Regions from separate parts of the Amycolatopsis sp. NBC_01286 genome, predicted to be linked through region 1. Evidence: riboswitches for the same ligand, from Rfam matches in the RefSeq annotation. Region 1 holds a riboswitch; each other region holds the start of a gene.
The links. Region 1 has a riboswitch for thiamine pyrophosphate ahead of OG570_RS18395 (thiamine ABC transporter substrate-binding protein). Riboswitches for the same ligand answer to the same signal wherever they lie in the genome.

Region 2: another riboswitch for thiamine pyrophosphate. It lies ahead of thiC (phosphomethylpyrimidine synthase ThiC); the one in region 1 lies ahead of OG570_RS18395 (thiamine ABC transporter substrate-binding protein).
Region 3: another riboswitch for thiamine pyrophosphate. It lies ahead of thiO (glycine oxidase ThiO); the one in region 1 lies ahead of OG570_RS18395 (thiamine ABC transporter substrate-binding protein).

What each region holds. Positions count from the first base shown of each region.
Region 1 is NZ_CP108428.1:3,787,029-3,796,879, reverse strand. Features, by position in the region: gene OG570_RS18425 (response regulator transcription factor) at 1-74, opposite strand, end outside; gene OG570_RS18420 (LolA family protein) at 219-1,310, shown strand; gene OG570_RS18415 (ABC transporter ATP-binding protein) at 1,307-2,281, shown strand; gene OG570_RS18410 (ABC transporter permease) at 2,278-3,156, shown strand; gene OG570_RS18405 (ABC transporter ATP-binding protein) at 3,199-4,212, opposite strand; gene OG570_RS18400 (ABC transporter permease) at 4,212-5,774, opposite strand; gene OG570_RS18395 (thiamine ABC transporter substrate-binding protein) at 5,885-6,934, opposite strand; TPP riboswitch at 6,956-7,065, opposite strand; gene OG570_RS18390 (4a-hydroxytetrahydrobiopterin dehydratase) at 7,098-7,382, shown strand; gene OG570_RS18385 (winged helix-turn-helix transcriptional regulator) at 7,792-8,157, opposite strand; gene OG570_RS18380 (DUF1330 domain-containing protein) at 8,168-8,461, opposite strand; gene OG570_RS18375 (hypothetical protein) at 8,458-8,841, opposite strand; gene OG570_RS18370 (hypothetical protein) at 8,838-9,305, opposite strand; gene OG570_RS18365 (ArsR family transcriptional regulator) at 9,305-9,851, opposite strand, start outside.
Region 2 is NZ_CP108428.1:3,199,663-3,209,513, forward strand. Features, by position in the region: gene OG570_RS15575 (NADP-dependent oxidoreductase) at 1-818, opposite strand, end outside; gene OG570_RS15580 (winged helix-turn-helix transcriptional regulator) at 910-1,305, shown strand; gene OG570_RS15585 (alkaline phosphatase family protein) at 1,398-2,909, shown strand; gene thiD (bifunctional hydroxymethylpyrimidine kinase/phosphomethylpyrimidine kinase) at 2,954-3,754, opposite strand; gene thiC (phosphomethylpyrimidine synthase ThiC) at 3,751-5,385, opposite strand; TPP riboswitch at 5,379-5,503, opposite strand; gene OG570_RS15600 (S1C family serine protease) at 5,554-6,465, opposite strand; gene OG570_RS15605 (glycoside hydrolase family 15 protein) at 6,672-8,837, shown strand; gene OG570_RS15610 (peptide deformylase) at 8,921-9,499, opposite strand; gene OG570_RS15615 (DUF3263 domain-containing protein) at 9,655-9,851, shown strand, end outside.
Region 3 is NZ_CP108428.1:3,188,553-3,198,403, forward strand. Features, by position in the region: gene OG570_RS15510 (SIS domain-containing protein) at 1-96, opposite strand, end outside; gene OG570_RS15515 (GntR family transcriptional regulator) at 245-1,000, shown strand; gene OG570_RS15520 (MFS transporter) at 1,043-2,581, shown strand; gene OG570_RS15525 (threonine ammonia-lyase) at 2,583-3,530, opposite strand; gene OG570_RS15530 (hypothetical protein) at 3,677-4,417, shown strand; gene thiE (thiamine phosphate synthase) at 4,480-5,139, opposite strand; TPP riboswitch at 5,273-5,378, shown strand; gene thiO (glycine oxidase ThiO) at 5,372-6,448, shown strand; gene thiS (sulfur carrier protein ThiS) at 6,448-6,648, shown strand; gene OG570_RS15550 (thiazole synthase) at 6,650-7,408, shown strand; gene OG570_RS15555 (MarR family winged helix-turn-helix transcriptional regulator) at 7,507-7,938, shown strand; gene OG570_RS15560 (ion transporter) at 7,935-8,738, opposite strand; gene thiD (bifunctional hydroxymethylpyrimidine kinase/phosphomethylpyrimidine kinase) at 9,059-9,851, opposite strand, start outside.

The DNA of each region.
Region 1 (9,851 bases):
CCGCGTTGCAGTGCTTTCCGCACGCCCAGCTCGTCGTCGACCACCAGCACCCGAGGTTTCACGAGTCTCATCATGGCGGGTTTGCGCAGGTCCCGCGGGATCTCTCAGCACGATCTCAGCCGCGGAGGGAGAACCTTCAGGGGTATCTCAGCCTCGAGAGGGAAGCGTCGGTGCCGGGAGCCGAGCACACTTGAGCTCGGGAACACAGGGAGAGACGCATGAAGACGAAGACGAAGGGCATCACCGCGGCGGTCGTGGGCACCGCTCTCGGCGTCGGCGGGCTCGCGGTCATCGCGATGCCGGCCAGCGCCGACGACAAGCCGGCACTGCCGCAGGTGAGCGCCGAAGACCTGGTGCAGTCGGTCATGCAGGCGAAGCCGGGCGCGTTCGACGGCACGCTGAAGGTCAGCAACGACCTCGGCCTGCCGGCGGTGGGGAACGCGATCCCGGGGGCGTCCGCGCTGAACATCGACTCGGCGCACATCTTCACCGACGGCGCGGGCAAGAGCCGGCTCGCCGTCACCCAGGGCACCGGCCAGGAGACCGTGGTCCACGACGGGACGACCGTCTGGGACTACAGCTCCAAGACCAACACCGCGACCAAGGTGACCATCCCGGCGGACGTGGCCAAGCAGAAGGGCGCGGGCAGCGAGAAGACGGCCGACCCGGTCGCGACCGCCACCGAGCTGCTGGCGAAGGTCCGCGAGAGCAGCACGGTGTCGGTCGACGGCACCGCGACCGTCGCCGATCGCCCGGCCTACGAGCTGGTCCTGACGCCGAAGCCGAGCGAGCGCACGCTGCTGCGTGAGATCCGCGTGGCCGTCGACTCGCAGACGCGGATGCCGCTGCGGGTTTCGGTGCTGAGCAACGGGACGACGTCGCCGGCGCTCGAGGTCGCGTTCAGCCAGATCGAGTTCACCCAGCAGCCGGCCGACCTCTTCACCTTCACCCCGCCGAAGGGCGCCAAGGTGCAGGAGAAGACGCCGACCGTCGACCAGAAGGACAAGGACCTCGCCGAGCAGGCGAAGCAGGCGACCAAGGTCGTCGGCGACGGCTGGGACACCGTCATCACCGGCACGATCCCGGCCGACGCGCTGAACGCGGCGCCGAAGCAGCAGGGTGACCGCCAGGGCCGCAACGCCGACCCGCAGGCCCTGCTCGACCGGTTCACCAAGAAGGTCAGCGGCACCTGGGGCAGCGGCCACCTCATCACCACGAAGGTGGGCAGCGCGATCCTGACCGACGACGGCCGGTTCGCCGCCGGTGCGGTGCCGGAGCAGGTCCTGTACGAAGCGCTGGGTCAGAAGTGACCAGTACGGCTGTCGAGTCCGGGGCGGACGTCTCCACGGAGACGTCCGCCCCGGCGGTTCCCCTGGCCGCGCGCACCAGGGGGCTGCGCAAGGTCTACCGCGGCACGGTCGCGGTGGACCACGTCGACCTCGACATCCCCGAAGGCGCGGTCGTCGGGATGCTCGGGCCGAACGGCTCGGGCAAGACGACCACCATCCGGATGCTGCTGGGCCTGGTGCGCCCGACCGAGGGCGAGGTCGAGCTGCTCGGCCGCAAGATGCCCGACGCCGCCGCGCACGCGCTGCCGGACGTCGGCGCGCTGGTCGAGGGGCCGGGCTTCCACCCGTTCCTCTCCGGCCGCGACAACCTGCTGCGCTTCGCCGCGGCCGAACCGCGGCTGGCGTCATCCGGGATCCCGTTCGCGGTCGACTCCGCGATCGAACGCGTCGGGCTGAGCGTCGCCGCGCGACGGCGGTACAAGGGGTACTCGCTCGGCATGAAGCAACGGCTCGGCCTCGCTTCGGCGTTGCTCGTGCCGCGGAAGATGGTCGTGCTCGACGAGCCGACCAACGGTCTCGACCCTGCTGGTACCAGGGAGATCCGCAGGATCGTGGCCGAGCTGCACGCCGAGGGCGTCACCGTGCTGGTGTCGTCGCACCTGCTGGCCGAGGTGGAGGCGACCTGCACGCACGTCGCCGTGCTGCAGGCCGGGAACGTCGTCGCGCAGGGCGAGCTGGCGGAGCTGCTGGAGTCCGGGAACGCGGCTCTGCTGGTCCGCACGCCGGACGCCGAGCAGGCCGTGGAAGTGCTGCGGGAGAACCGGATCGGCGCGCGGCTGACGCCGGACGGGATCCGCGCCGACCTCACGGCCACCGAGGCGCCGCGGGTGCTGCAGGTCCTGGTGGGCGCGGGGGTCGCGGTCCACGAGGCGACGCGGGCGCGCACCGGCCTGGAAGACCTGTTCGCGCGACTGACGGAGGGGGCGGAATGACCGCGGTTCTCGAGGCACCGGCGGTCCGCACGGGCCACGACTCGGTGCCGCTGCCCCGGCTGCTGGCCGCGGAGCTGCGCTGGATCTTCCGGCGGCCGCGCACGCTCGCCGTGCTGGGCCTGCTGGCGCTGATCCCAGTGGTGATCGGCATCGGCCTGACGCTGGTGAGCGAAGACGCGCAGTCCGGCGGCGGCCCGGACGACGGCGGCGGCGCACTGCTGGCGTCCGCCGTCAACAACGCCTTCGTGCTGCCGATCGCGGCGATCGTGATGACGCTGACCCTGCTCCTGCCGCTGGCCTCGGCCATGGCGGGCGCGGACGCGATCGCGGGCGAGACGTCCCACGGAACCCTGCGCGGCTGGCTGATCGCCCCGGTCGGCCGCGGCCGGCTGCTGGCGGTCAAGGCGTTCGGCGTCGCGACGGTGTCGGTGGTTTCGGTGCTGGCGATGTGTTTCACGGGCGTGGTGACCGGCCTGATCATCAACGGCACGGACTCGCTGTTCACGCTGTCGGGAACCACGTTGTCGGTGGGCGGCGCACTGGCCAGGATCCTGCTGGTCGCGGGCTGGGTCGTGTTGCAGCTGTGGGCGGTCGGCGCGGTGGCGCTGGCGATCTCCAGCTGGACGGAACACCCGATGCTGGTGGTGGCGTCCGTGCTCGCGGCGGACATCGTGTTCACGATCCTGGGGTTCTTGACGTCGCTGGACTGGCTGCACCCGTTCTTGCTGACGCAGAACTGGTCGCTGGCACCGGCGGAGGTGCTACAGGACCCGATGGGCACACAGATGCTGGGCGAAGGCGCGTTGCGCGCGGGCTGCTACATCGTGATCGGGCTGTCGCTGGCTTACGCACGACTCTCGACCCGCGACGGCTGACCCGTCGTGAGTGTTTAGGGCGGTTAGAACCGCCCTAAACACTCACGACAAGCCGACCAGCGCCACACCGTCCGGGTCCAGTTCCAGCCGGACCTCGTCCCCCGCCCGGAAGTCCGTCGCCGCCGGGGCGACCGCGTCCACAGTGGACTCCGCCAGCCGGACCACCAGCCGTACGTGCTCGCGGCGGTGGACCGCCGCCACGACCTCGCCCGGCACACCCGAGCCGGCAACCCGCAGCGCGTGCGGGCGCAGCCCCAGCCGCACTGGGCCGTCGTCGACATCCGGTGCCGGCACGTCACCTAGCGGAGTCCGGACCACGCCACCCGTCGCAACTCCCTCGACGAACGACGTCACCCCCAGGAAACGGGCCACGTCGTCGTCCAGCGGGTTGCGCCACACGCGCCGGACCGCGCCCTCCTGACGGACCTCGCCGGCGTCGAGCACCGCGACCCGGTCGGCCAGCGTGAACGCCTCCTCTTGGTCGTGCGTCACCAGCAACGCCGTGATCTTGCTGCGCCGCAACAGGTCCGCCAGCTCTATGGCCAGCTGCTCGCGCAACCCGGCGTCCAAACCGGACAGTGGTTCGTCCAGCAACAGCAGCCGCGGCTCCGGCGCCAGCGCGCGGGCCAGCGCGACCCGCTGCGCCTGGCCGCCCGACAGCTCCGTCACCCGACGGCGCTCGAAGCCGGACAGGCCGACCAGCTCCAGCAGCTCGGCGACGCGCCCCGCCCACGCGGCCCGCGGGACGCCGTGCATCCGCAGGCCGAACGCGATGTTCGCGGCGACGTCGCGGTGGCCGAACAGCTGGCCATCCTGGAACACCAAGCCGAAGCCGCGGCGGTGCACCGGCACCGCGCCGAGGTCCTCGCCGTCCCAGCTGACCGTGCCGCGGGCCGACGGCTCCAGCCCGGTGATCGCGCGCAGCAGCGTCGACTTGCCCGAGCCGGACGGGCCGAGCAGCGCCAGTACCTCGCCGTCGGCGATGTCCAGCCGGGCGTCGCGCACCGCGACGAACGATCCATAGTGGACGGTCAGGTCCCGCACCGACAACGCCATCAGAACTCTCCCACCCGGCCACGCGCGGCCCCGAGCCGGTCGATCAGCGCGACCGCCAGCACCGTCACGAGCATCAGCAACGCGCACGCGGCGTACGCCATCTGGTTGTTCAGCTCCCCGGGGCGCCCCATCAGCGACGCGATCGCGACCGGCAGCGTCGGCGACGTCGGCCGCGCCAGGAAGCTCGTCGCGCCGAACTCGCCGAGCGCCACGACGAACCCGAACCCCGCCGCCGCGACCAGCGGCCGCAGCGTCAGCGGCAGGTCGATCTCCCGCCACACCCGCAGCGGGCTCGCGCCGAGCGTCGACGCGGCCTGTCGCAGCCGGACGTCGACCGAGCGCAGCACCGGCAGCACCATCCGCACGATCAGCGGGATGATCACCAGCGCCTGCGCGAGCGGCACCAGGTAGGGAGACGTCCGCAGGTCGCCGGGCAGCGCGTCGAGCGTCACGAGGTACCCGAACCCGACGGTCACCGCGGACACCCCGAGCGGCAGCATCAGCGCGGCGTCGAGCGTCTCGCCGAGCCCGCGCGCGGCCCGCGCCGGCGACCGGCGCAGCGCCACCAGCACCACCGACGCGAGCACGCCGACGACCAGCGCCAGCAGCGTCGCGTCGATCGCCACCTTCAGCGAGTTCAGCGCGGCGTCCCAGCCGGACACCTGCAACGCGCCCTTCTCGCCGGTGCCCGCGAGCGCGCGGTACCCCGCGAGGCTCCAACCGTCCGAAGTGGACACCGACTCGGCGAGCAGCGCGACGATCGGCGTCAGCAGCAGGGCCAGCACCACGCCCGCCGCGCCGACGACCCACCACTCACCACCGCGCGGGCGTCGCGCAGCGCCGGAACCGATCTTGGCGCCTTCCTTGCGCCGCCGCGCCAGCCCGCCGACGACCAGCGCCGCGACGACCGCCGCGAACTGGATCAGCGAAAGCGCCGACGCTCCGGAGAGGTCGAGCAGGTCGACCGTCCGGAGGTAGATCTCGGTTTCCAGGGTCCGGTACCGCGCGCCGCCGAGGATCAGCACGACGCCGAAACTGGTGGCGCAGAACAGGAACACCACAGCCGCGGCGGACGCGATCGCGGGCGCCAGCGCGGGCAGCGTCACCGATCGGAACGCCCGCCACGGTGACGCGCCGAGCGCCCGCGCGGCGTCGGACGTCCGCGAATCCAGCCGCGCCCAGAGCCCGGCGACGGTCCGCGCGACGACGGCGACGTTGAAGAACGCGTTGGCCAGCACGATCGGCAGCACACCGCCGTCCGGCCAGAGCGCCCGGAACGCCAGCCCGACCACCACGGTCGGCAGCACGAACGGCACGAGCACCACCGTCCGCGCCAGGCCGACGCCGGGCAGCCGCACCCGGGAAAGCAGGAACGCCACCGGCAGCCCGGCCAGCACCGCGACGACCGTCGAGCCCGCGGCGGTGGCCACCGTGAAGCCGGCCAGCCGCCAGGTCTGCGGGTCGCCCAGCACGACGTCGAGCCCGCCCGCGGCGAACCCGCGCCCGACGATCGCCAGCACCGGCCAGGCGAAGAACACCACCAGGAAACCGATCGGGGCCAGCCCGAGCAGCGCCAGGCCGATGCCGCGTGCGGTCTGCGGTGGCGCTACGACCACTGCTTTCCGGGGGCTCCGGGTGGCGGAGCCCCCGGCCCGGGGCGGAGGCCCGGATGTCACTGCACGAGCGTGCGCCATTCGCCGATCCACTTCTCACGCCCGGCCTGCACCTGGTCCGCGGTCAGCGCCTGCGGCTTCTGCGGCAGCGGCGCGACCTGCGCCCAGCCCGCCGGCAGGTCGACGCCCTGGCGCGCCGGGTAGACGTACATGTTGGCCGCCACTGTCGCCTGGAACTGCTGCGAAAGCAGGAAGTCGACGACCTTGCGCGCGTTCTCCTCCTGCTTGCCGCCGGCCAGCACCCCGGCGTACTCGACCTGCCGGTAGCAGGTGTCGAGCAGCGCCTTCGTCCGCGGCTTCCCGTCGTCGCCCACCTCGGCGGCCGGCGACGACGCGTACGAGACGACGATCGGCCGCGGCCCCTTGCCGGAGGAGCCCGAGAACTCCTTCGTGTAGGCCTCTTCCCAGCCGCTGACCACCTTGAGGCCGTTGGCCTTCAGCTTGGTCCAGTAGTCCTTCCAGCCGGCCTCGCCGTACTTCGCGACGGTGCCGAGCAGGAACGCGAGCCCGGGCGACGCCGTCGCCGGGTCCTCGGCGACCAGCAGGTCCTTGTACTTCGGGTCGGCCAGGTCGTCGTACGACTCCGGCGCCGGGATCCCCTTGGCCGTGAAGTAGTTCGTGTCGACGTTGACGCAGACGTCGCCGACGTCGACCGCCGAGAGCCGGTGCTCCGGGTCGACGGCGTAGCGCTGCGGCCCGCGGTCGGCCTCCGGGCTGGTGTACGGCTCGAAGACGCCCTCGGCCAGCGCGCGCGAGGCGAAGGTCGAGTCGACGCCGTACGCGACGTCGCCGACCGGGTTCGCCTTGGTGAGCACGAGCTTGTTGGTCAGCGAACCGGCGTCGCCCTGCTTGAGCACGGAGATCTTGATGCCCGACTGCTGCTGGAAGGCGTCGAGCACCTCCTGCGGCGCCAGGAAGGAGTCGTGCGTCACCAGGGTGACGGTGGGCGTCTGCTTCGCGTCACCGGACCCGTCCGACAGCGAACACGCCGCTGTGACGACGCTGACGACGGCGATGGCCGTCGCGGCGCGAACAGCACTGCGTTTCATCTACCCTCCTGCACTTCGCCGGACGAGGAGGGAAAGCCCTCCCTTCGCCGGCATGATCCGGGATCAGGTGCTAACGGTCGCGGGTCACCCCGCCTCTCAGCCCGGCTCACCGGACTCCCGTGGCAACCGTGCACCTTAGTCCAGGACGTTGGACGATGGAGCCATGACGGAAATCTTGAGCGACGACGAGGCCGACCGGGCCCTGCTCCACGGCTGGGTGCGCACGGGCGAGGTCATCCGGCGCGAGGTGGAGCTGCCGAGCTTCCCGAAGGCGATCGAGGTGGTGGACCGCGTCGCGGTGCTCGCCGAGGCCGCCGACCACCACCCGGATATCGACATCCGCTGGCGCACGCTGACCTTCCACCTCAGCACGCATTCGGCGGGTGGGCTGACGAAGAAGGACTTCGCGCTGGCCAAGCAGATCAACGAGACCCTCGACGGACTGTGATCCCGGCTACTCTGAGTGCACGAAAGCCCGCGTTCGGCGTCTCTCGGTAAAGGACTTCGCACCGAGAGGCAGATATGACGCAGGCGATCGTAGTGGGCACAGTGGCATTCGCGACGATGGTGGCCGCGGCCGGCGGGGTGCTCTGGTTCACCGTCCGCAGCCACCGTCACTCGGACGGCTGAGTGCCGTTTCTGCTGGTCAGCGGCATGATCGGGTGAGCTTCGTCACAGCTGCTAACACTCGGCATGGTCAACGCGCTGAACCCGCGGAAGCATCGGCCCGCTCGTAGGGAAAACGCCATGAACAGCACCCCCGCCACCGCCGCCCTGACCGCCACCCAGCGCGCCTGGATCAACGCCCTCGCGACCGCCGTCGTGCTGATCACGATCGCGATGATGGGCCTCCTCGGCTAGTCCGCCCGGTCGTAGGCCTGCCGGGCTTCTCGCAGGCTCGGCAGGTACTTCTCCGCCCACTCGCGGCAGCGGTCCATGGGCTCGAACAGGGTCCGGCCCAAGTCCGTCAGCGCGTACTCGACGCGCGGCGGGTTCTCGTCGTAGGTCTTGCGGGTGATCATCCCGTCGCGCTCCAGGGACCGCAGCGTCTCGGTGAGCACCTTCGGGCTGACGTTCCGGAGCGGCACGCGCAGCTCGGAGAAGCGGCGCGGCCCGTCTTCGAGGCAGAAGACGACCATGCCGCCCCACTTGTCCCCGATCCGGAACGGCGTGTCGGCCGACGGGCATTGCGGCGCGAAGAGATCAGCGGTCAGCGGCTCCACCCAGCCGACGTTAGGCCACGCCGTCGACGAGCAGCAACCGCCGTCGCAGCGCGGTCTTGCTCAGCTCGAGCGCTTCGGCGTACTCGGCGGAGGCGTACCAGCGTTCGGCCGTCTCACGGTCCGGGAACTCGACGAGGACGACGCGCTTGTGTTCGTCGAAGTCGCCTTCGAGGGCATCCGGTGCCGCGCCGCGGACGATGTAGCGCCCCTGGTACCCCGTGATCGACGCTTGGGCGAGTTCGCGGTAGCGCTGGGCTGCGGTTTCATCGAGGATCTCGACTTCGGAGATGACGTAGACGCTCACGGTTCCGAGGGTGGCAGAACTCCGGAGCCGTCACCTGGTGCTGTCACTACCCGGATTTCCGCCGGCGGCGGGAACTCGACAGGCGTCTCGTCGGCCACGCTCCAGTATTCGAGGCCGGACAAGCGGCCTTCGTCGACGAACAGGATGAGCCCGCCGTCCGCCACGTCGACGTCCACGGCCACCCGGCTCTCGACCTCGGCCACCGTCACGGTTTCGTCGACGGCGAGGTCGATCGTGGGACAGCCGCACGGGCAGCGGCCGGTCACCTCGGCCGTGCGCGCCTGGGCGCGAAGTTCCGCGGCACCGGGAAAGTCCGTCGCCAGCAGCAGGTCCAGGACCGCTCTCTCGCGCGGAGTGAGCGGCCGGCGTTCGGCGGTCAATAGCGTGGCATGTTCGGGATCGCCTTCTCGGCGACCTCGATGAGGGCCTCGACCTTCGCCACGTCGGCCGTCACGTCCTCCGCGGTCACCGAGGGCGCCTCCGAAGACCGGTAGGCGACTTCGTTGCGCCGGACCCGCATCCGGTTGAAGGGCCGCAAAACCGGCCCCAGCGGCGGGTCCAGCTGCGCGAGGACCGCCTCGTAGACGGTGACGTGCCCACCCCGGCTCGTCACCCGCAGCCCCTGGTTCTGCAGGACGGCGGCCAGCGCACGCCGTGCGCTGTCGTAGGCCAGTGTGTAGGCACCTTCCGGATCCGTGTCCTGCAGCTGCCGCGCCGACGCGAGGTGCGTACGGGCCCTGACGAGCTCGGCCTCGGCGGCCTCCCGCGACGCCGGAACGTGCTCGATGGCGCCGCGCGCGAGGAACGCGTCGATCCGTTCACGGCCTTGGTTCCACTGCGGCATCAGGTCTCCTGGCTGAGTTTCACCAGCGGACGCTCACGCACGCTGGTGAGGAACGGATCGGTGGTGCTCGCCGCCCACGACTCGGGCGAGACCCGGTGGACGTTGACCTCGCGCCCCAGCCGCCGTGACACCTGTTCCGCCGAGTCGAAGAGCGCGTCCGGATCGGGCGAACCGACGACGAGGACATCGACGTCGCCGGGCGGAAGACCGGGTTCACCGTTGTAGCGCGCGGCCCAGGAGCCGTAGATGTAGGCCTCGCGCACGCCGGCCAGCCCGGACAGGGCCTCGGCGAGCAGCGGCATCGGCCCGAAGGTGACGGCGATGAGCTCGCTCAGGGGCGGGTAGAGCGGGGTGTCGGTGCGCGCCTTGACGAGCCGGCTGCGGCCCACCCGCCGGTCTTCCAGGATCCCGCCACCGGTCAGCCGCTCGACTTCACGCAAGACGGCGGTGGGCGTGACACCACAGGCCTCGGCGAGCTCGGTGATGCTGTACTCGCGATCCGGGTGCAGGAGCACGAGCGCGAGCAGCTCACCCTGCATGCGCGAA
Region 2 (9,851 bases), 590 kb from region 1:
TGACCGGCCTCGATCAGCTCGACGAGGCCGGTCAGCCCGCCGCGGTCGGGTTCGACGAGGATCCGTGCCGTCCGCACTTTCCGTTCGGCGGCAGCCTTTTCGACGCGATCGCCGACGCCGCTGGGCACGCCGATCAACAGTCCGCCTTCCTTGATCGCGGGCAGCCAGCGCAGGTCGCTCTCCTCGCCGACCAGTCCGAAGTGGACGTCCACATCGGACGCCGTCGCGGTTTCGTCGTGGTAGTCGATCGGCTCGTCGACGCCGAGTTCGCGCAGCAGGTCGTGCTTGCCCGCGCTGGCCGTGCCGAGCACGTACGCGCCGCGCGCCTTGGCGATCTGGACGGCGAGGTGCCCGACCCCGCCCGCGGCGGCGTCGACGAACACCCGCTGTCCGCTGTGGACGTTCGCGACGTCGACCAGGCCCTGCCAGGCGGTCAGCCCGGCCAGCGGCAGCGCGGCGGCCTCGGCGAACGAGAGTCCGGCGGGCTTGCGCACGAAGTGGCGCGAGGGCGCGGTGACGTACTCCGCGTAGGCGCTGGCCGGGCGCGGGAACCAGGGCATGCCGAGGACTTCGTCGCCCTGCCGGACGCCGGTGGCGCCGAAGCCGGTCTCCTCGACGACGCCGGCGACGTCCCAGCCGACGGTGAACGGCGGCTCGCCGAGGAACCCGCCGCCGGCGCGCACCTTCCAGTCGACCGGGTTGATCCCGGCGGCGTGCACGCGCACCAGGACCTCCGTGGGCCCGGGGACCGGCCGCGGTGCTTCGGTGACGGTCAGCACCTCCGGGCCGCCGAGTGCCTGCTGGGTCACGATGCGCATCTGTTCGCTCCTTCGTTCCGGGGTCGGCTCCTATACTCGGGTGGGTAGGCACTTTTCGCCAGAAGGCACTTCTTCGTAAAGTAGGTACCCGATGGAAACCACCTGCGACCAGGACGGACCCTGGGACGTCTACCTCCGCAGCTGCCCGTGCCGTGACGTGCTGGACCTGCTGGCCAACAAGTGGACGGCCCTGGTCCTGGGCGCGCTGGCCCGCGGCCCGCACCGCTTCGGCGAGCTGCGCCGCGCGGTCGACGGCGTCAGTCAGAAGATGCTGACCCAGAACCTGCGTCAGCTGGAGCGCGACGGCTTCCTGACGCGCACGGTCTACCCGACGACACCACCGTCGGTGGAGTACGCGCTCACGGACATGGGCGCCGAGGTCGGCGCGCACCTGATCGCGTTGAGCGCGTGGTCCCAGGCCAACTTCGGGCGGATCCGCTCGGCCCGCGAGTCCTACGACGGCCGGGAGCTGCAGCCGGTCCGCTGATGGCTCACCGGGTTTCGCCGCGCGTTCACCTCTTCGCCTTCGTGACTCCCTAACCTCCGGGTAACTCATCCGAACCAATTCCTGGAGGGTTCATGCGGAGACTGTTCTGCCTGGTCACGGCGTTGGTGGCGGCCGCGGGGCTGACCACCGGCGTGGCCGGGGGCGCGGCGAAGACGCCCAAGGTGCTGGTGATCGGGCTCGACGGCACGCGGTTCGACAAGCTCCTCGCCGCCGACACGCCGAACGTGCACGCGCTGGTCCAGCGCGGGTACTCGGCGCGGAGCTCGCTGTACGGCAGCGGGATGGCGCCGACGCTCAGCGGGCCCGGCTGGTCGTCGATCCTCACCGGCGTCTGGCCCGACAAGCACCTGGTGAAGGACAACGCGTTCACCGGCAACAACCTGGCCGCCTACCCGAGCTGGCTGGCGCGCGCCGAGACGGCGAACCCGGCGCTCGACACGTACGCCGCCGTCGACTGGAAGCCGATCGGCGACAAGATCCTGCGGACCGGTCAGGACCGCAAGTACGTCCTGGACGGTGACAGCGCCGGCTACGAGAACACGGACCCGCAGCTCGCCGCGGACGCCGAAAAGCACCTGAAGCAGGACAAGGCCGACGCGTCGTTCGTCTACTTCGGACAGACGGACGAGGCGGGCCACGCGCACGGCGCCGACTCGCCGGAGTACGCGGCGACCCTGCGCGCGGACGACGCGTACCTCGGCCGGCTGCTGACGGCGATCAGCGCACGACCCTCGTATTCGTCGGAAGACTGGCTGGTCATGCTGACGACCGACCACGGCCACACCGGCCCCGGCGGCCACGGTGGCGACAGCCCCGAGGAGCGCATGACGTTCGTGGTCGCGGCGGGCGGCGCGGTGCCGGCCGGAACACCCGCGGTGGCGCCGAAGATCGTCGACATCGCACCGACGGCGTTGCGGCACCTGGGAATCCCGCTTTCCCTGGACGGCTACGCGCTGGGCTCGCTTCCCGCGGATCCGTTCGACTCGGCGGTCTTGAAGCCGCGGGTGGACGAAACGGGCGTCCCGGCGTCGGTGCCCGGCTGGACGCACGACGCGCCGTCGGGCTGGACGGTCCGCAACGCGTCGGCCATGCCCGCGGGTGTCACGGAGTGGCAGGGCTGGGCGTTCACGACGGACGACTTCTGGACGCGCACCGCGCCCGGGCAGGAGCGGGAGGCGAACGTGCGCGCCCGGGGCGTCTTCGCGGTGGCGGACCCCGACGAGTGGGACGACAAGGGGTCGCCGTCTTCGTCGGGGACCTTCGACTCTTCCCTGGTGTCACCGGCGCTTGCGGTGACCGGTAAGTCCACAGTGGATGCCGGGTTCGTCTCGCACTACCGCCAGGACGGCACCCAGCGCGGCGCGCTGACGGTCTCCTTCGACGGCGGCGCGGAGCAGCCGGTCTTGTCGTACGGCCCGGAATCCTCTGCCGCGAACCGGGGCGGCGACGTCTTGTCCCAGCCGACGACGACATCGGTAGCGGTCCCGGCGGGCGCTCGTTCGGCCCGCTTCACGTGGCGCCTCTACGCGGCGGGCAACAACTGGTACTGGGCGATCGACGCCCCGCACCTGACGACCCGCTGACCCACGTCGTGAGTGGTAATTAGGGTTAGAACCCTAATTACCACTCACGAGGACCCGAGCACCCAGAACGGTGACACCGGGCCCACGCCCGCGCCGAGCGGGTAGGACTCCGCCACGCACCTCTCGATGAACTTCTTCCCCGCCGCCACCGCGTCCGGGACCGAGGCGCCCTTCGCCAGCGATGACGTGATCGCCGAGGCCATGGTGTCGCCGCCGCCGTGGGTGTTCTCCGTGTCGTAGCGGGGGCCGCTCAACGACAAGAACGAGGCGCCGTCGGTCAGGAGGTCTACGCACGTGCTGCCCGTCATGTGGCCGCCCTTGACCAGGACCCAGCGCGATCCGAAGGCCAGCAGTGCCTCGGCCGCCTCCCGTTGGGACGCGGGAGAAACCACCGAGATGCCCGTCAGCAAGCGGACCTCGTCCAGGTTCGGCGTGATCAGCGTCGCTCGGGGGAACAGCTCCGTGCGGATCGCCTCCAGGGCGTCCTCGCGCAGCAGCGCGTGGCCCGTCATCGACGCCGCCACCGGGTCGACCACCAACGGGATGTCGCCGCCGACTTCGTCCAGGGTTTTGGCCACGGCTCGGATGATCTCCGCCGTCGCCAGCATGCCCGTCTTGGCCGCGTTCACGCCCATGTCCGTCGCCACGGCCTTGATCTGCGCGGCCACGACGTCGGCCGGGATCTCGGTGAAACCCTGCACGCCCAAGGAGTTCTGCACGGTGACGGCCGTCAGCGCGACGAGCCCGTGGACGCCGTGCGCGAAGAACGTGCGCAGGTCCGCCTGGATGCCCGCACCACCGCCGGAGTCGGATCCGGCGATGGTGAGGGCGGTGGGCGGAGTCACGGCTGCACCACGGGCAGGTAGACCTGGCCGCCGGACTCGGTGAACTCCGCCGACTTCGAAGCCATGCCGGCCTCGATGGCCTCCACAGTGGACAGACCGTGCTCCTCGGCGTACTTGCGGACGTCCTGCGTGATCCGCATCGAGCAGAACTTCGGCCCGCACATCGAGCAGAAGTGCGCGGTCTTGGCCGGCTCGGCGGGCAGGGTCTCGTCGTGGAACGCGCGCGCCGTGTCCGGGTCGAGCGACAGGTTGAACTGGTCGTTCCAGCGGAACTCGAAGCGCGCCTTGGACAGCTCGTCGTCCCACTCCTGCGCGTACTGGTGCCCCTTCGCCAGGTCGGCGGCGTGCGCGGCGATCTTGTACGTGATCACGCCGGTCTTGACGTCGTCGCGGTTCGGCAGGCCGAGGTGCTCCTTCGGCGTGACGTAACACAACATCGCCGTGCCGTACCAGCCGATCTGCGCCGCGCCGATGGCCGACGTGATGTGGTCGTACCCCGGCGCGATGTCCGTCGTGAGCGGACCGAGGGTGTAGAACGGCGCCTCGCCGCAGAGCCGTTCCTCCAGCTCGACGTTCTCCTTGATCTTGTGCATCGGCACGTGGCCGGGGCCCTCGATCATCACCTGGACGTCGTGCGAGCGCGCGAGGTGCGTCAGCTCGCCGAGGGTCTCCAGTTCGGCGAACTGCGCGCGGTCGTTGGCGTCGGCGATCGAGCCCGGGCGCAGGCCGTCGCCGAGGGAGAACGTGACGTCGTACTGGCGCAGCAGCTCGCAGAGTTCCTCGAAGTGCGTGTACAGGAAGGACTCCTGGTGGTGCGCGAGGCACCACGCCGCCATGATCGAGCCGCCGCGGCTGACGATGCCGGTGACGCGCCGCGCGGTCAGCGGGATGTAGCGCAGCAGCACGCCGGCGTGCACCGTGACGTAGTCGACGCCCTGCTCGCACTGCTCGACGATGGTGTCGCGGTAGACCTCCCACGACAGCTTTTCCGGTTCCCCGTCGACCTTTTCCAGCGCCTGGTAGATCGGCACGGTACCGACCGGCACCGGCGAGTTGCGGATGATCCACTCGCGCGTCTCGTGGATCCGCTTGCCGGTGGAGAGGTCCATGATGGTGTCGGCACCCCAGCGGGTGGCCCACACCATCTTGTCGACCTCCTCCTCGACCGACGACCAGACGGCCGAGTTCCCCATGTTCGCGTTGATCTTCACCAGGAAGTTCTTCCCGATGATCATCGGCTCGGACTCGGGGTGGCGCCGGTTGACCGGGATCACCGCGCGGCCGCTCGCGACCTCGTCGCGGACGAACTCCGGTGAAACCCGTTCGCGGGCGGCGATGTACTCCATTTCCCTGGTGACGACGCCTTGTTTGGCCCACCCGAGCTGCGTGTTGTGCTCCCGGCCGTCGGCCCAGCCGGCCCGCAGCCGGTGCAGTCCACTGTGGACGTCGATGTTCGCTTCAGGGTCGGTGTACGGCCCGGAAGTGTCGTAGACGTCGAAGTGTTCGCCGTTCGAGAGGTCGATCCGGCGCGCGGGAACACGCAGTCCGGACTCGGTCTGGTGGTAGATCTTGTGCGAGCCCGTGATGGGCCCGGTCGTGACGGAGACGTCCTTGTTCTCCAGCGTTGTCAACGACTTTCACTCCCTACGCCGGCATTACCCGGTCAGGTTCATGCGGTCGGTGACACCCGGGACAAATCCCCAGTCACCCTCTCAGCCCGCCATGGCGCGAGCTCCCGCGTTGTGGTGTTGTGCCACCGACCATGCCACGCCGGGGCGCCAGACTCAAGTCCGCTCACCTCACCCGACCAGTTCGGCCGGTGTGGCGTAGACGTCGACCATGGCTCCGTTGCGCAGCACGGTGATCGGCAGTGCGGTGCCGATCACTTCGGCGAACAGCTGCCGCTGGATGCCCTGCGCGTCCGACACCCGGGCGCGCCCGACGGTCAGTACGAGATCGCCCGTTCGCAGCCCGGCGCGCTCGGCGGGCCCGCCGGAGACGACTTCGCGCACGCGCAGCCCGGCCTCCTGCCCGGTGCGCTCGGCGACGTCGTCGGGCAGCGGCGCGGGCACGCCGACGACGCCGAGGTACGCCCGCCGCACCCGGCCTTCGACGACGAGCGTGTCGATGATCCGGCGCGTCGTCGAGTTGATCGGCACGGCGAGCCCGAGCCCGACGCCCGCGACGGCGGTGTTGATCCCGACGACGCGGCAGGCGGAGTCGGCGAGCGCGCCGCCGGAGTTGCCCGGGTTGAGCGCGGCGTCGGTCTGGATGACGTCCTCGATCACCCGGCCGGCGCGCCCGTGCCGCACCGGGAGCGCCCGGCCGAGCGCGCTGACGACGCCGGCGGTCACCGAGCCGGAGAAGCCGAGCGGACTGCCGATCGCCACCACGAGCTGCCCGACGACGAGGTGGTCGGCGTCCCCGAGCACGGCGGCGGACGGCGTCTCGTCCCGCGCGCGCAGCACGGCGAGATCGGACAGCGGATCGGCGCCGACGACGTCGAAGCGGGCTTCGCTGCCGTCGGCGAAGGTCGCGACGCCGTGGCGTTCGCCGTCGACGACGTGGGCGTTGGTCAGCAGGTAGCCGTCGTCGGCGAAGACGACCGCGGAGCCACTGCCGCGCCCGAGCTGAACCCCGGCGACGTGCGGCGTGACGGTCTTGGCGACCGTGCTGACCGCGCGCGAGTAGGCGTCCATCGCCTCGTCCATGGAGTACCTCGATTACACCGTTGCAGGTACTTCAAGTGTGCGCCGCGAACGGCCGGAAGTCCGTTCGCTGCTGGTGAACCGGCGGCGTGACCGGACCAGTGACGGTCAGTGGTTCACCGGTTCGGACCATGCGCCCGTGAAGAATCGGCGAGACACTGCCTGTCGCTTCTGTAACGGTGCAGAAGCGACATCACTGTGGGGTTGATATGCGCAAACTCATGGTTCCGGCACTCGCCGGGCTGCTGGTCACCGGGCTGATACCGGCGACCGCGGCGGCCCAGGGGACGGCTCCCGGCGCGCCCGGCGCCCATCCCAGCTGGCTACCCGCGAACAAGACCGGCTTCGGCACGGCCCACGATCGCGGCAGCAACGTCTGGTTCACGCTCCAGGGCGGCCAAATGTCCGAGGTCTACTACCCGGACCTGTCCACGCCCAGCGTCCGCTCGATGGACTTCGTCGTCACCGACGGGCGCAGCTTCGCCGTCGCCGACAACACGGCCAAGTCGCAGCAGGTCCGGCGGACCGACGACGACAGCCTGACCTACGAGCAGACCATCACCGACGACCAGCACCGGTGGCGGCTGCGCAAGACCTACGTCACCGACCCGGCCGCGACGACCGTGCTGGTGGACGTCGACTTCCAGTCGCTCACCGGCCGGCCGTACCAGCTCTACGCGGTCGCCGACCCGGACCTGACCAACGACGGCTCCGACGACTCGGCCGCGCGCAAGGGTGACGCGCTCACCGCGTCGGACGCCACCAACGCCGCCGCCCTCACCGCAAAGCCCGGCTTCACGCGCACGAGCGTCGGTTACGCGGGCGCGTCCGACGGCGGCACCCAGCTCGCGAAGACGTTCAAGCTCGCGACCTACGACACCGCCGGCAACGGCAACGTCGTGCTCACCGGGCAGACCGCGGCCGACGGCGTGCGCAGCCGGCACGTCACCCTCGCGCTCGGCATGGGCGCGAAGGCGGCCGACGCGCTCGGCAACGCGCAGGCGTCGCAGCGACGCGGTTTCGGCGCCATCACCCGCGCCTACGACCGCGGCTGGGAGCAGTACCTGCGCGGGGTGAGCAAACCGCCGTCGTCGCTGAAGACCGACAGCGAGCGCGACCTCTACAAGGCGTCGATGCTGACGCTGGCCGCGAGCGAGGACAAGCACCACCCGGGCGCGTTCATCGCGTCGCCGAGCATGCCGTGGCGGTTCGGGAACAACGACCCGGAGTGGTCGCCGTCCGGCACCTACCACCTGGTCTGGCCGCGCGACCTCTACCAGATCGCGACCGGCCTCGCCGCCGGCGGCGACACGGCGGCCGCGAGCCGCGCGGTGACCTACATGTTCGGCACGCAGCAGCAGGCCGACGGGCACATGCCGCAGAACAGCCGGGTCGACGGCGTGCCGTACTGGACGTCGGTCCAGCTCGACGAAACCGCTTTCCCGATCGTGCTCGCGCAGCAGCTCGGCCGCAACGACGTCTGGCCCGGCGTGCGCAAGGCCGCCGACTTCCTGTTGTCCTACAAGGGTCCTGACGGCCAGGCGGCGCCGTGGACCCAGCAGGAGCGCTGGGAGGAGCAGGACGGCTGGTCCCCGTCGACCATCGCCTCGGTGATCGCCGGGCTCGTGTGCGCCGCGGACATCGCGTCGCACAACGGCGCGGCCGCCGACGCCGAGAGGTACCTCGCCGCGGCCGACAAGTTCAAGGCCGACCTGCCCAAGCAGACGATCACCACGAACGGGCCGCTGTCGAAGGACCCGTACTTCGTCCGGCTCACCAAGGACGGCAACGCCAACGCCGGAACGACGTACAACCTCGGCAACTCCAGCGTGACCATGGACCAGCGCGCGGTCACCGACGCCGGGTTCCTCGACCTGGTGCGCCTCGGCATCTACCGCGCCGACGACCCGGTGATCCGCAACAGCGTGCGCGTCACGGACAAGGAGATCTCGTTCACCACGCCGACCGGTCAGTTCTGGCACCGCTACACGAAGGACGGCTACGGCGAGCAGGCCGACGGCTCGCCGTGGGACTACACGTTCCCGGCCGAGAGCCGCACGACGTTCGGCCGGCTGTGGCCGCTGCTGGCCGGCGAACGTGGTGAGTACGAACTGACGCTGGGCCAGCCGTCTTCGGCCGCGCGGCGGCTGCGTGACCTCGGCCGGGTGAGCAGCTCGGCGGAGACCATGCCGGAGCAGGTGTGGGACGAGAACCCGCCGTCGGGTCAGACGGGGTTCCCGGCCGGCACCCCGAACAACTCGGCGACGCCGCTGGCCTGGACGCACGCGCAGTACGTCCGCCTGGCCTGGGACGTCAAGGCGGGCGCGACCCTCGAAACCCCGCGCGTGGTCCGCTGCCACTTCCTCGGCTGCTGAGGTTCGCCAAAAGCCGTGAAGGCCTCCTTACCGGCCATAAGAGCCGGTAAGGAGGCCTTCACGGCTTTACGGAGTACGGGAGGTCAGATGACGGCGCCGTCGTCTTCCGGGGTGCGCGGCGGCAGCCACGAGAGGCCCGGGACGCCCCACTTGTTGGACTTCAGCATCTTCTTCGCGGCGCGGGCGTGGCGCCCGACGAGCCGGTCGAGGTAGATGTAGCCGTCGAGGTGGTCGGTCTCGTGCTGCAGGCAGCGCGCGAAGTAGCCGGTGCCCTCGACCTCGATCGGGTTGCCCTCGATGTCGGAGCCGGTCACCTTCGCCCACGACGCGCGGCCCGTCGGGTACGACTCGCCGGGCGCCGAGAGGCAGCCCTCCCAGTCGTCGTCCGGGTCCGGCATGGTCTCCGGGATCGCCGACGTCTCGAGCTTCGGGTTGACGACGACGCCCTTGTGGCGCACGCCCTCGTCGTCCGGGCAGTCGTAGACGAACACCCGCAGGTCGAGGCCGATCTGGTTGGCCGCTAGGCCGACGCCCTCGGCTTCGTACATCGTCTCGAACATGTCGTCGGTGAGGACGCGCAGCTTCTCGTCGAACTCGGTGATCTCCCGAGTCGGGTGGTGCAGCACGGGGTCGCCGGCGATCCGGATGGCGTGGACGGTCACGAGCGGGCAGTTTAGTCGGACCCTTCTGGTAGACCTGCATCAGACCGTGACGCGCCGATGTCGATGCCCACGTCGGCGTGTTGATCCGTGGTTGAATGACGCCCGCGGAAGAGGTAGGTCTGGATCACCATGTCGCCCGATTGAGAGGGACTCGGATGGACGCCGCGGAGTCGATGGCTGAGCCGCAGCCGTCGCCGCCGAAGCCCGTACCCGGCCTGACCGAACGCGAGGTCGAGATCCTCGCTTTCGAGCGCCAGTGGTGGCGACATGCCGGTGCGAAGGAGAACGCCATCCGTGAGCGCTTCGAAGTCTCCAGCACGCGCTACTACCAGCTGCTGAACAAGCTGCTGGA
Region 3 (9,851 bases), 600 kb from region 1:
GATTTCCGCCTGACGCTCGACCAGTCCGGCCAAGACGTCCGGCTGCTGGGCGATCTCCGCGGCCATGTGCTCGCCGGGCCGTTGTTCGGTCATCATTTTCCTCTCCACCTCCGGCATTATGTACCGGACTCAGGCGGCGTCGGTCAGGTCTAGACCAATCTTAGTAGGGCGGCGCGTTTGGGGAAAAGGGTACGTTTCTTACGGGGACGTGGCGTGTTATGAGGGAAGACATAGGGAGTCGGGCATGTTGGACACCACCACCGCGGGCGAGGCGGGTGCCGTCGCCGGGATGCGCGGTCAGCGAGAGCCCAAGTACTGGGCACTGAAACAGCACCTGCTGGACCTGCTCGACGTGCTGCCGCCCGGGTCGCCGATCCCGACGGAACGCGCGCTCGCCGGGGAGTTCACGGTCTCCCGCACCACCGTGCGCCAGGCGCTGGCCGACCTCACCGCCGAGGGCCGGCTGCACCGTGTGCAGGGAAAAGGCACCTTCGCGGCCGAGCCGAAGCTCGCTCAGCGGCTGCAGTTGTCCTCCTACACCGAGGACATGCGCAAGCAGGGCCTGAAGCCGTCGTCCAAGCTCCTGGAAGTCGAGGAGCTCCCGGTCGAGGGCGATCTGGCGAAACTGCTCGGAATCCGGACGGGGGCGAAAATTCTTCGCCTTCGACGGCTTCGACTGGCGGATTCCCAGCCGATGGCACTGGAGACGACGCACCTGCCGCTCGGCCGCTTCCGCGGCTTGCGCAAGCACGTCTCGGCGGGCGCGTCGTTGTACGCCGTTCTGCGCGAGCACTACGGCGTCGAACTGGAACGCGCGGAGGAGACGATCGAGACGTCGCTCGCCGGGCCGCAGGAAGCGGAGATGCTCGGGGCGGACGTCGGCATGCCGGTGCTGATGCTGACACGGCACTCGTTCGCCACCGACGGCAAGCCGGTGGAGTTCGCCCGCGCGATCTACCGGGGGGACCGCTACAAGTTCGTCACGACGCTGATGCCGTAGGGCCAGGTTGACGGGGGTCTTCGGGCACGGTGGAGTGTGCTGGTGACAGCCACCGAAGACACCGGGATCCGGTGGGGGACGCACGCCGCGCGCGGCGTGCTCGCCACGACCATCCTCGGCTCCGGCATGGCGATGCTCGACGGCACGATCGTCAACGTCGCCCTGCCCCGCATCGGCACCGAGCTGGGGGCGTCCGTCGCCGGGCTCCAGTGGATCCTCGACGGCTACATGCTGGCGCTCGCCGCGCTCATCCTGGTCGCCGGCTCGCTCGGCGACCGGTACGGCCGGCGCCGCATGTACCTCATCGGCGTCGTCTGGTTCGGCGTCGCGTCCGGGCTCTGCGCCGCCGCGACGTCGACCGAGATGCTCGTCGCGACGCGCATCCTGCAGGGCATCGGCGGCGCGCTCCTGACGCCCGGGTCGCTGGCGATCCTCCAGTCGTCCTTCGCGCACGACGCGCGCGCCCGCGCGATCGGCGCGTGGTCCGGCCTCGGCGGCATCGCGGCCGCCGCCGGGCCGCTGCTCGGCGGGCTGCTGGTCCAGCTGTGGTCGTGGCGGCTGGCGTTCCTGATCAACGTGCCGATCGCGGTCGCCGTCGTCTTCATGGCGCGCAAGTTCGTGCCCGAGTCGCGGGACGAGGAAGCGACCGGGCACCCGGACTTCGGCGCCGCCGCGCTCGGCGCGATCGGCCTCGCCGGGATCACCGGCGCGCTGGTCGAGGCGCCGGGACGCGGCATCGGCGACCCGATCGTGCTGGTCGCGGGTGTGCTGGGGATCGCGGGGCTGGCCGCGTTCGTGTTCGTCCAGCACCGCTCGCGGGAGCCGCTGGTGCCGCCGTCGCTGTTCCGCGACCGGACGTTCACCCTGTCCAACGCGCTGACCTTCGCCATGTACGCGGCGCTCGGCGGCGTGCTGATGCTGCTGGTCATGCAGCTGCAGGTCTCGCTCGGCTACTCGCCGACCGCGGCCGGCCTGTCCGGCCTGCCGCTCACGGTGATCATGCTGCTGCTCTCGGGCCGCTCGGGTGCGCTCGCGCAGCGCATCGGCCCGCGGACGCAGCTGGTGGTCGGGCCGATCGTCGTCGGCATCGGGATGCTGCTGATGCTGCGCATCGCGCCCGGCGCGTCCTACCTCGGGGCCGTGCTGCCCGCGGTCGTCGTGTTCGGGCTGGGCCTGGCGACCGTGGTGGCCCCGGTGACCGCGACGGTGCTCGCCGCGGCCCCGGACCGCTACGCCGGCGTCGCGTCGGGCGTCAACAACGCGATCGCCCGCTCCGGCGGCCTGCTGGCGGTGGCGGTGCTGCCCGCCGCGGCCGGGCTGACCGGCGAGGCGTACAACGACCCGGTCGCGCTGACCGCGGGCTGGCGGACGGCGTTGATCATCTGCGCGGTCCTGGCCATCGCCGGCGGGCTGATCGCGCTCGGCATCCACAACGGCGTCCTCGCGCCGCCGACTCCCGCGCCCGCGCCGCCGGCCGCGGACGAGTCGTCCCACCCGGACGAGGCGCCGCACCTGGGCGAGTGCTTCAGCTGCGGGGTCGAGGGCCCGCCGACGCACGTGCGCCGGGGGACCCCCGCCTGACTCAGGCCAGGATCTCCGCGAACAGCGCCGGGTCGACGTTGCCGCCGGAGACGATCGCCACCGTTCGGCCGGTGGGCAGCTCGGCCGCGTGGTGCAGGTAGGCCGCCGTCGTCACCGCGCCGCTGGGCTCGGCGACCAGGCGGGCCTTTTGCGCCAGCGTCCGGACGGCGTCGCGGATCTCGTCCTCGGTGACCGTGACCATGACGTCAACGACCTTCGTGAGGTGCGCGAACGTCAGCTCGGACGGCTGGGCGCGCAGGCCGTCGGCGATCGTGCGGGCGCGGTCGGCCATCGGCCAGTCGACCTGGCGGCCCAGCCGCAGGCCTTCGGTCGCGTCGCCGGCCAGCGCGGGCTCGACGCCGATGACCCGCGCCCGCGGGCAGCGCGCCTTGATCGCGGTGCCGACGCCGGCGGCGAGCCCGCCGCCGCTCACCGGCACCAGCACGACGTCGACGTCCGGCAGGTCTTCGGCGATCTCCAGGCCCGCGGTGCCCTGCCCGGCGATGATCGCCGCGTGGTCGTAGGGCGGGACGAGGGTCAGCCCGCGTTCGGCGGCCAGTTCGTGCGCTTTGGCCTCGTGTTCGCCGATCGGCACCTCGATCACCTCGGCGCCGTACGAGCGGGTGGCCTCGACCTTGATCCGCGGCGCGACGTCCGGCACGACGATCACCGCGGGCACGCCGTACCGCTGCGCCGCGTACGCGACGGCCTGCGCGTGGTTGCCGCTCGAGTAGGCGATGACGCCGCGGGCGCGCGTCGCGTCGTCGAGGGTGCCGATCGCGTTGAACGCGCCGCGCACCTTGAACGCGCCGATCGGTTGCAGGCTCTCGGGTTTGAGCCACAAGGACTCGCGCGGGTCCCACGTTTGGAGCAACAGCGGCGTGCGCACGGCGACACCTTCGACGCGCTTCGCGGCCGCCTCGATGTCGGAGATCGTGACCAGTTCCATGTGCCGAGTATGTCAAGAAACCGTTCGGTTTACACTGTCCATAGTGGACGGTCAACGTGGCGCTCCTCACGCTGCGGCAACGAGGGGAGTTTCCCGCGCGCCTTACACGTTGGACAGGGGAGAAGACTTACTACCGGATCGGGATCATGAGCAAGGAGAACGCAGCGACTTCCGAAACGAAGGAAGCGAAGTCAGGACTGCGCATCGCGCAGGTGATGGCGGCGGCGCTCGCGGCGGTGACGGCGGCGCTGCTGGGGTCGACGCTCGGCGTGGCGGGCACGGTGGCCGGCGCGGGCGTGGCGAGCGTGATCACCACGGTCGGCGGCGAGGTGTACCTGCGCTCACTGCAGCGCACGCGAGCGGCCGCGTCGAAGGCCCGCCAGCTGGCGACGTCGGGCATCCGCCGCCGAGGCGGCGCCGAGGTGCCCTTGGCCGAGCAACCCACGGTCCGGCTGAAGCGCCCGGACGACCTGCCCACGGACGGTCCGGACGACGAGCCGGGCAGGCTGCGAAAACTGCGCTGGCCACTGATCATCGGCACGAGTGTGGTGGCGTTCGCGGTGGCAATCCTGGCGATGGTCAGCGTGGACGCGGCCACGGGCGGCAAGGTAGCGGGCGGCACGGGAGCGGGCATCGGCAAGATCTTCGGCAGCGGCTCGGGCCCCTCGACCCCGACCCCGTCGACGACGCCCTCGACCTCGACGAACGACACCCAGGACTCACCGACGGACACGTCGTCGACGACGACGCAGTCGAACACCCCACCGACGACCTCGTCGGACACACCGACCACCACCCCGACAACGCCGAGCACGACCTCCCAGAAGCCGACAACCTCGGCGGCACCCCCGACCAGCCAGGGCGCGGCGTCCACCCCGACCCCGTAAAGCCGTGAAGGACTCCTTACCGGCCATAAGAGCCGGTAAGGAGTCCTTCACGGACTTCAGCGTCAGAGCAGGTGGGAGCGCAGTTCGCGGGCTGCCGCAGCCGGGTCCTCCGCCTCCGTGATCGCCCGGACCACCACGATCCGCGACCCTCCCGCCGTCAGGACCTCCGGCAAGCGCGGGACGTCGATGCCGCCGATGGCGAACCACGGCCGGGACACCGCGGCGGCGGCCGTGGAACGGACCAGGTCCAGGCCCGGCGCCGAGCGACCCGGCTTCGTCGGCGTCGGCCAGCAGGGGCCCGTGCAGAAGTAGTCCACACCCGGCTCGGAAGCAGCGGCCGCAGCCTGCGAGACCGAGTGCGTCGAGCGGCCGATCACGACGTCGTCGCCCACGATGCGGCGGGCCAAGGGGACCGGGATGTCGTCCTGGCCCAGGTGGAGGACGTCCGCGCCGACCGCCAGGGCCACGTCCGCCCGGTCGTTCACCGAGAGCAGTGCTCCGTGACGCTCGCACGCCTCCGCCAGCACCTCCAGCGCCGCGATCTCGCCGGCGGCTTCCAACGCGCCGGTCTTGTCGCGCAGCTGGATGATGTCGACGCCGCCGGACAGGGCCGCGTCGGCGAACGCGGCGAGGTCGCCGCGGGTCGTTCGGGCGTCCGTGCACAGGTACAGGCGCGCGGTGTCGAGGCGGGCGCGGATCTTGTCACCGGAGAGGGCGGGCATAGCGGCGACCGTACCTGGCCGGTTACCGGTCCGGCCAAAAGCAGGCCGGCCATCGAGCGGTACGTGCCGTTGCCTCGAAAGCCATCCGGCCGTGGCTGTGGTTGGACTGGTAACGACCGGCGCAGTAGGGTGGCCGAGTCCGCACGGGAGCCCGAGGCACGGGCTGAGAGGGAGCTGCCGCTCCGACCGTGGAACCTGATCCGGGTCATGCCGGCGCAGGGAGCGTGATCCCATGACGAACACCTTGGCCGTGGTCGGTGCCGGCGTGATCGGCCTGTCCGCGGCGTGGCGCGCGGCCGCGAAAGGTCACGCGGTCACCGTTTACGACCCCGAACCCGTGCGCGGCGGCGCGTCCTGGCTGGCCGGTGGCATGCTCGCCCCGGTCACCGAGGCCTGGCCGGGCGAGGAAGACGTCCTCGCCCTCGGCGAAGAGTCCCTCCGCCGGTGGCCCGGCTTCGCGGCCGACCTCAAGCAAGAGGGCGTCGACCCCGGGCTCGCCGAGCACGGGACGCTCGTCGTCGCCTTCGACAGCGCCGACGCCGGGCACCTCGACATCCTCGCCGGCCACCTGAAGTCCCTCGGCCGCGCGGCCGAACGCCTCACCGGGCGCGAGGCCAAGCGGCTCGAACCCGGCGTCGGGTCCGTCCGAAGTGGACTCCACGTGCCCGGCGACCTGGCCGTGGACAACCGGAAACTGCTCAACGCGCTGTACGCGGCCTGCGTCAACCGCCAGGTCCGGTTCGTCCGCGAACGCGTCGAAACGATCCCGGACGCCGACGCCGTCGTGCTCGCCGCCGGCGCCTGGACCGGGCGGCTGCACCCGCGGCTCGCCGACGCCGTCCGCCCGCTCAAGGGCGAGATCCTCCGCCTCAAACCGCGCCGCGGCTGCCTGCCGCCGCCGACGCGGACCGTCCGCGCCGTCGTCGAAGGCCGGCCGATCTACCTCGTCCCGCGCGGCGACCAGGAGCTCGTCCTCGGCGCGACGCAGTACGAAGCGGGCTTCGACCAGGCCGTCACCGCGCGCGGTGTCCGCGAGCTGATCGAGGGCGCCGAGCGCGTCTTCCCGGCGATCACCGAGTACGAGCTGGTCGAGACGGCCGCGGGCCTGCGCGCCGGCAGCCGCGACGCGCTGCCGTACCTCGGCGTCCTGGACGACGGCGTCTACGCCGCGACCGGGCACCACCGCAACGGCCTGCTGCTGGCCCCCGTGACCGCGGCCGCCGTGGTCGCCTGGCTCGAAGGTGAGAAGCCGCCCGAAGGCGTCGAAGCGGCTTCACCCGCCCGCCTGCACCAGAAGGAGCACGTGTGATGGAGATCAAGCTCAACGGCAAGTGGACGGAGTTCCCGGACGACGCGACCGTCGCCGACGTCCTCGACGCCACCGGCGGGCAACGGCCCGGCATCGCCGTCGCGGTCGACGGCGTGGTCGTCCGGCGCGGCGACTGGGCCGCCACCGCCGTCCCCAAGGGCGCGGCGCTCGACGTGCTCACCGCCGTCCAGGGAGGCTGAAGTGGACGAAGCACCGCTCGTCATCGGCACGCACAAGCTGTCGTCACGGCTGATCATCGGCACCGGCGGCGCGGCGAACCTCGCCGTGCTCGAACGGGCGCTGGTCGCGTCCGGCACCGAGCTGACCACCGTCGCCATGCGCCGCGCCGACGCCGAGGGCGGCTCCGGCGTCCTGGAACTGCTCCGGCGCCTCGGGATCGAGCTGCTGCCGAACACCGCGGGCTGCCGCACCGCCGCCGAAGCCGTGCTCACCGCGCGGCTGGCGCGCGAGGCGCTCGGTACCGATCTGATCAAGCTCGAAGTCCACGCGGACGACCGGACGCTGCTCCCGGACCCCGTCGAAACCCTCGACGCGGCCGAGCAGCTGGCCGCCGACGGGTTCACCGTGTTCGTCTACACGAACGACGACCCGGTGCTCGCGCTGCGCCTGGAGGAGGCCGGCTGCGCCGCCGTGATGCCGCTGGGCGCGCCGATCGGCACCGGCCTCGGGATCCGGAATCCGCACAACATCGAGCTGATCGTCTCGCGAGCAGGCGTCCCGGTGATCCTCGACGCCGGAATCGGCACCGCGTCGGACGCCACCCTGGCGATGGAGCTCGGCTGCGACGCCGTCCTGCTGTCCACCGCGGTCACCCGGGCCAGCGATCCCGAGCGGATGGCCGCGGCGATGCGGTCGGCCGTCGTCGCCGGACGGCTGGCCCGCGGCGCGGGGCGGGTGCCGCAGCGCTTCTGGGCGCAGGCGTCGAGCCCGCCGCGGTGAACCGGAGCGCCTTAACACCGAACCCGCACCGCCAACCCGTAAGGTAGACGGAACTTTCCGGCGCACCCGCGCACGGGTGAGGGCAGAAGGAGCCAGCCGTGACCACATCGGTTCAGGACACCTCGGGCAGGTTGTACCTCGCCGTGGGCAGGCTGTCCCGGTCACTGCGCCAGGCCGGTGTGCCGGGCCCCGGCCACGGCGCGATCTCCGCGCTCGCGACCCTGGTCCACGCCGGCCAGCTGCGCCTCGGCGACCTCGCGGCCAAGGAGGGTGTCGCGGCGGCGACCATGTCGCGGATCATCGCTTCCCTGGTCGAGGCCGGGTACGTCAGCCGCGAGTCCGACCCGGTCGACCGGCGGGCGTGGCTGGCGAAGGCCACCGAAGAGGGCGAGCGGCTCGTGTCCGGCGTCCGGTCGACGCGCGTACAGGAGCTGAACCGGCGGCTCGACAAGCTGTCGCCGGAGCACCGCGAGGCGCTGACCACGGCGCTCCCGGCGCTCGAAGCGCTGATCGCCGACGAAGACCGCTAAGCGGCGTTCTGCCGCAGCTCGGCCAGCTCCGCGCGCAGGGCGCGGAGCTCTTCGAGGATTTCGCGGTTCGCTTCGGCCTGCGTCGCGGCCTGCTTCGCCTCTTCTTCGCGGATGTCCTGGCGCAGCTCGTCCTCCATGCCGCTGACCACGACGGCGATGAAGAGGTTCAGCACCGCGAAGCTGGACACGAGGATGTAGACGACGAAGAAGATCCAGGCCATCGGCGCCTGCTGCATGATCTCCTTCGCGATGTCCGGCCACGCCTCGCCGGTCATCACCTGGAACAACGTGAACAACGACGTCCCGAGGTCGCCGAAGTTCTCCGGCGAGATCACGCCGAACAGCTTGGTCGCCATCACGCCGGCGACGAAGATGATCAGCCCGAGCAACGCGGCGATCGACGCCATCCCGGGGATCGCCGCGAGCAGCCCGGAGACGACCTTGCGCATCGACGGGACGACGGAGATCAGCCGCAGCACCCGGAGCACGCGCAGCGACCGCAGCACCGCGAACGGCCCGGTCGCCGGGATCACCGCGATGCCGACGACCAGCAGGTCGAAGACGTTCCAGTTGTCACGGAAGAACGCGCCGCGGTAGGCGTAGAACTTCGCCAGCAGCTCGGCGACGAAGATGCCGAGCGCGATGTGGTCGAGGGTGTGCAGGAGGCCGCCGTAGCCGTCGATCAGCGACGTCGACGTCTCCATGCCGAGGGTGACCGCGTTGAACACGATCACCGCGATGATGAAGTTCTGGAAGCGGCGGTCCTCGAGGAACCTCGCGACCCGTTCGCGCCCGGTCAAGGCCGTCCCCCGTTGTAGTCAAGGATCAGTAAACGAGGAAAGGGTAACCGGACGGGTACTCAGCGCTCTTCGGGTGCCAGCCGCCAGAAGGCCGGGGCCGGTGTGGTCCGGGCGCCCGCGCGGTGCCGTGTCGCGCGGGCGCCCGGCGACCGGTTTGCCAGGGTGCCGGCACAGGCCGCAGGAAGGGTGCGGCCGCGGCGGGGTGACCCGTGATCTTCGGGGGCCGGTTGCCGGACAGCCTGATTCGGTCGCCCCAGCGGAGGGTCCGTGCGCGAATGGCGGCGACCGGCGGGTCTTCGGGCGCAAGTCGTGACGGGTACTCAGCGTTCTTCGGGTGCCAGCCGCCAGAAGGCCGAGACCGGGCCGACCTTGGCGCCCATCGGGTAGGCGTGCTCGACCGCCTGGGAGACGAACCACTTGCCGTAGCGGGCCGCTTCCACCACCGACATGCCCTTCGCCAGGCCTGCCGTCAGCGCCGACGCCATCGTGTCGCCCGCGCCGTGCGTGTGCTGGGTCGGGTAGCGCTCGCCCGGCAGCTCCACGAACGTCGAGCCGTCGAAGAGGAGGTCGACGCACTCCGGGTCCGCCTGCAGGTGGCCGCTCTTGACCAGGACGTAGCGCGGGCCCATCCGGTGCAGCACCACCGCCGCGGTGTGCATGCCCTCGCGGTCCTTCACCGTCATCCCGGTCAGCAGCCGGACCTCGTCGAGGTTCGGGGTGAGCACCGTCGCGCGCGGCAGGAGCTCGTCGCGCAGGGCGCGCAGGCCGGCGTCGTCGAACAGCGGGTGGCCGTGCATCGAGGCCGCGACCGGGTCGACGACGAACGGGATCTTCTCGTCGCGGCCGATCTCCGCCTTGTCGCACGCGGCCGCGACGGCGTCGATGATCTCCGCGGACGCGAGCATGCCCGTCTTGGCCGCGCCGACGCCCATGTCCGCCGCGACGGCCTCGATCTGCCCGGCCACGATGTGCGGCGGCAGGTCGGCGCGGTCGTGCACGCCCAGGGTGTTCTGCACCGTGACGGCCGTGACCGCGACCAGGCCGTGGACGCCGCAGGTCAGGAACGTGCGCAGATCCGCTTGCAGACCGGCGGCGCCGCCGGAGTCCGAACCG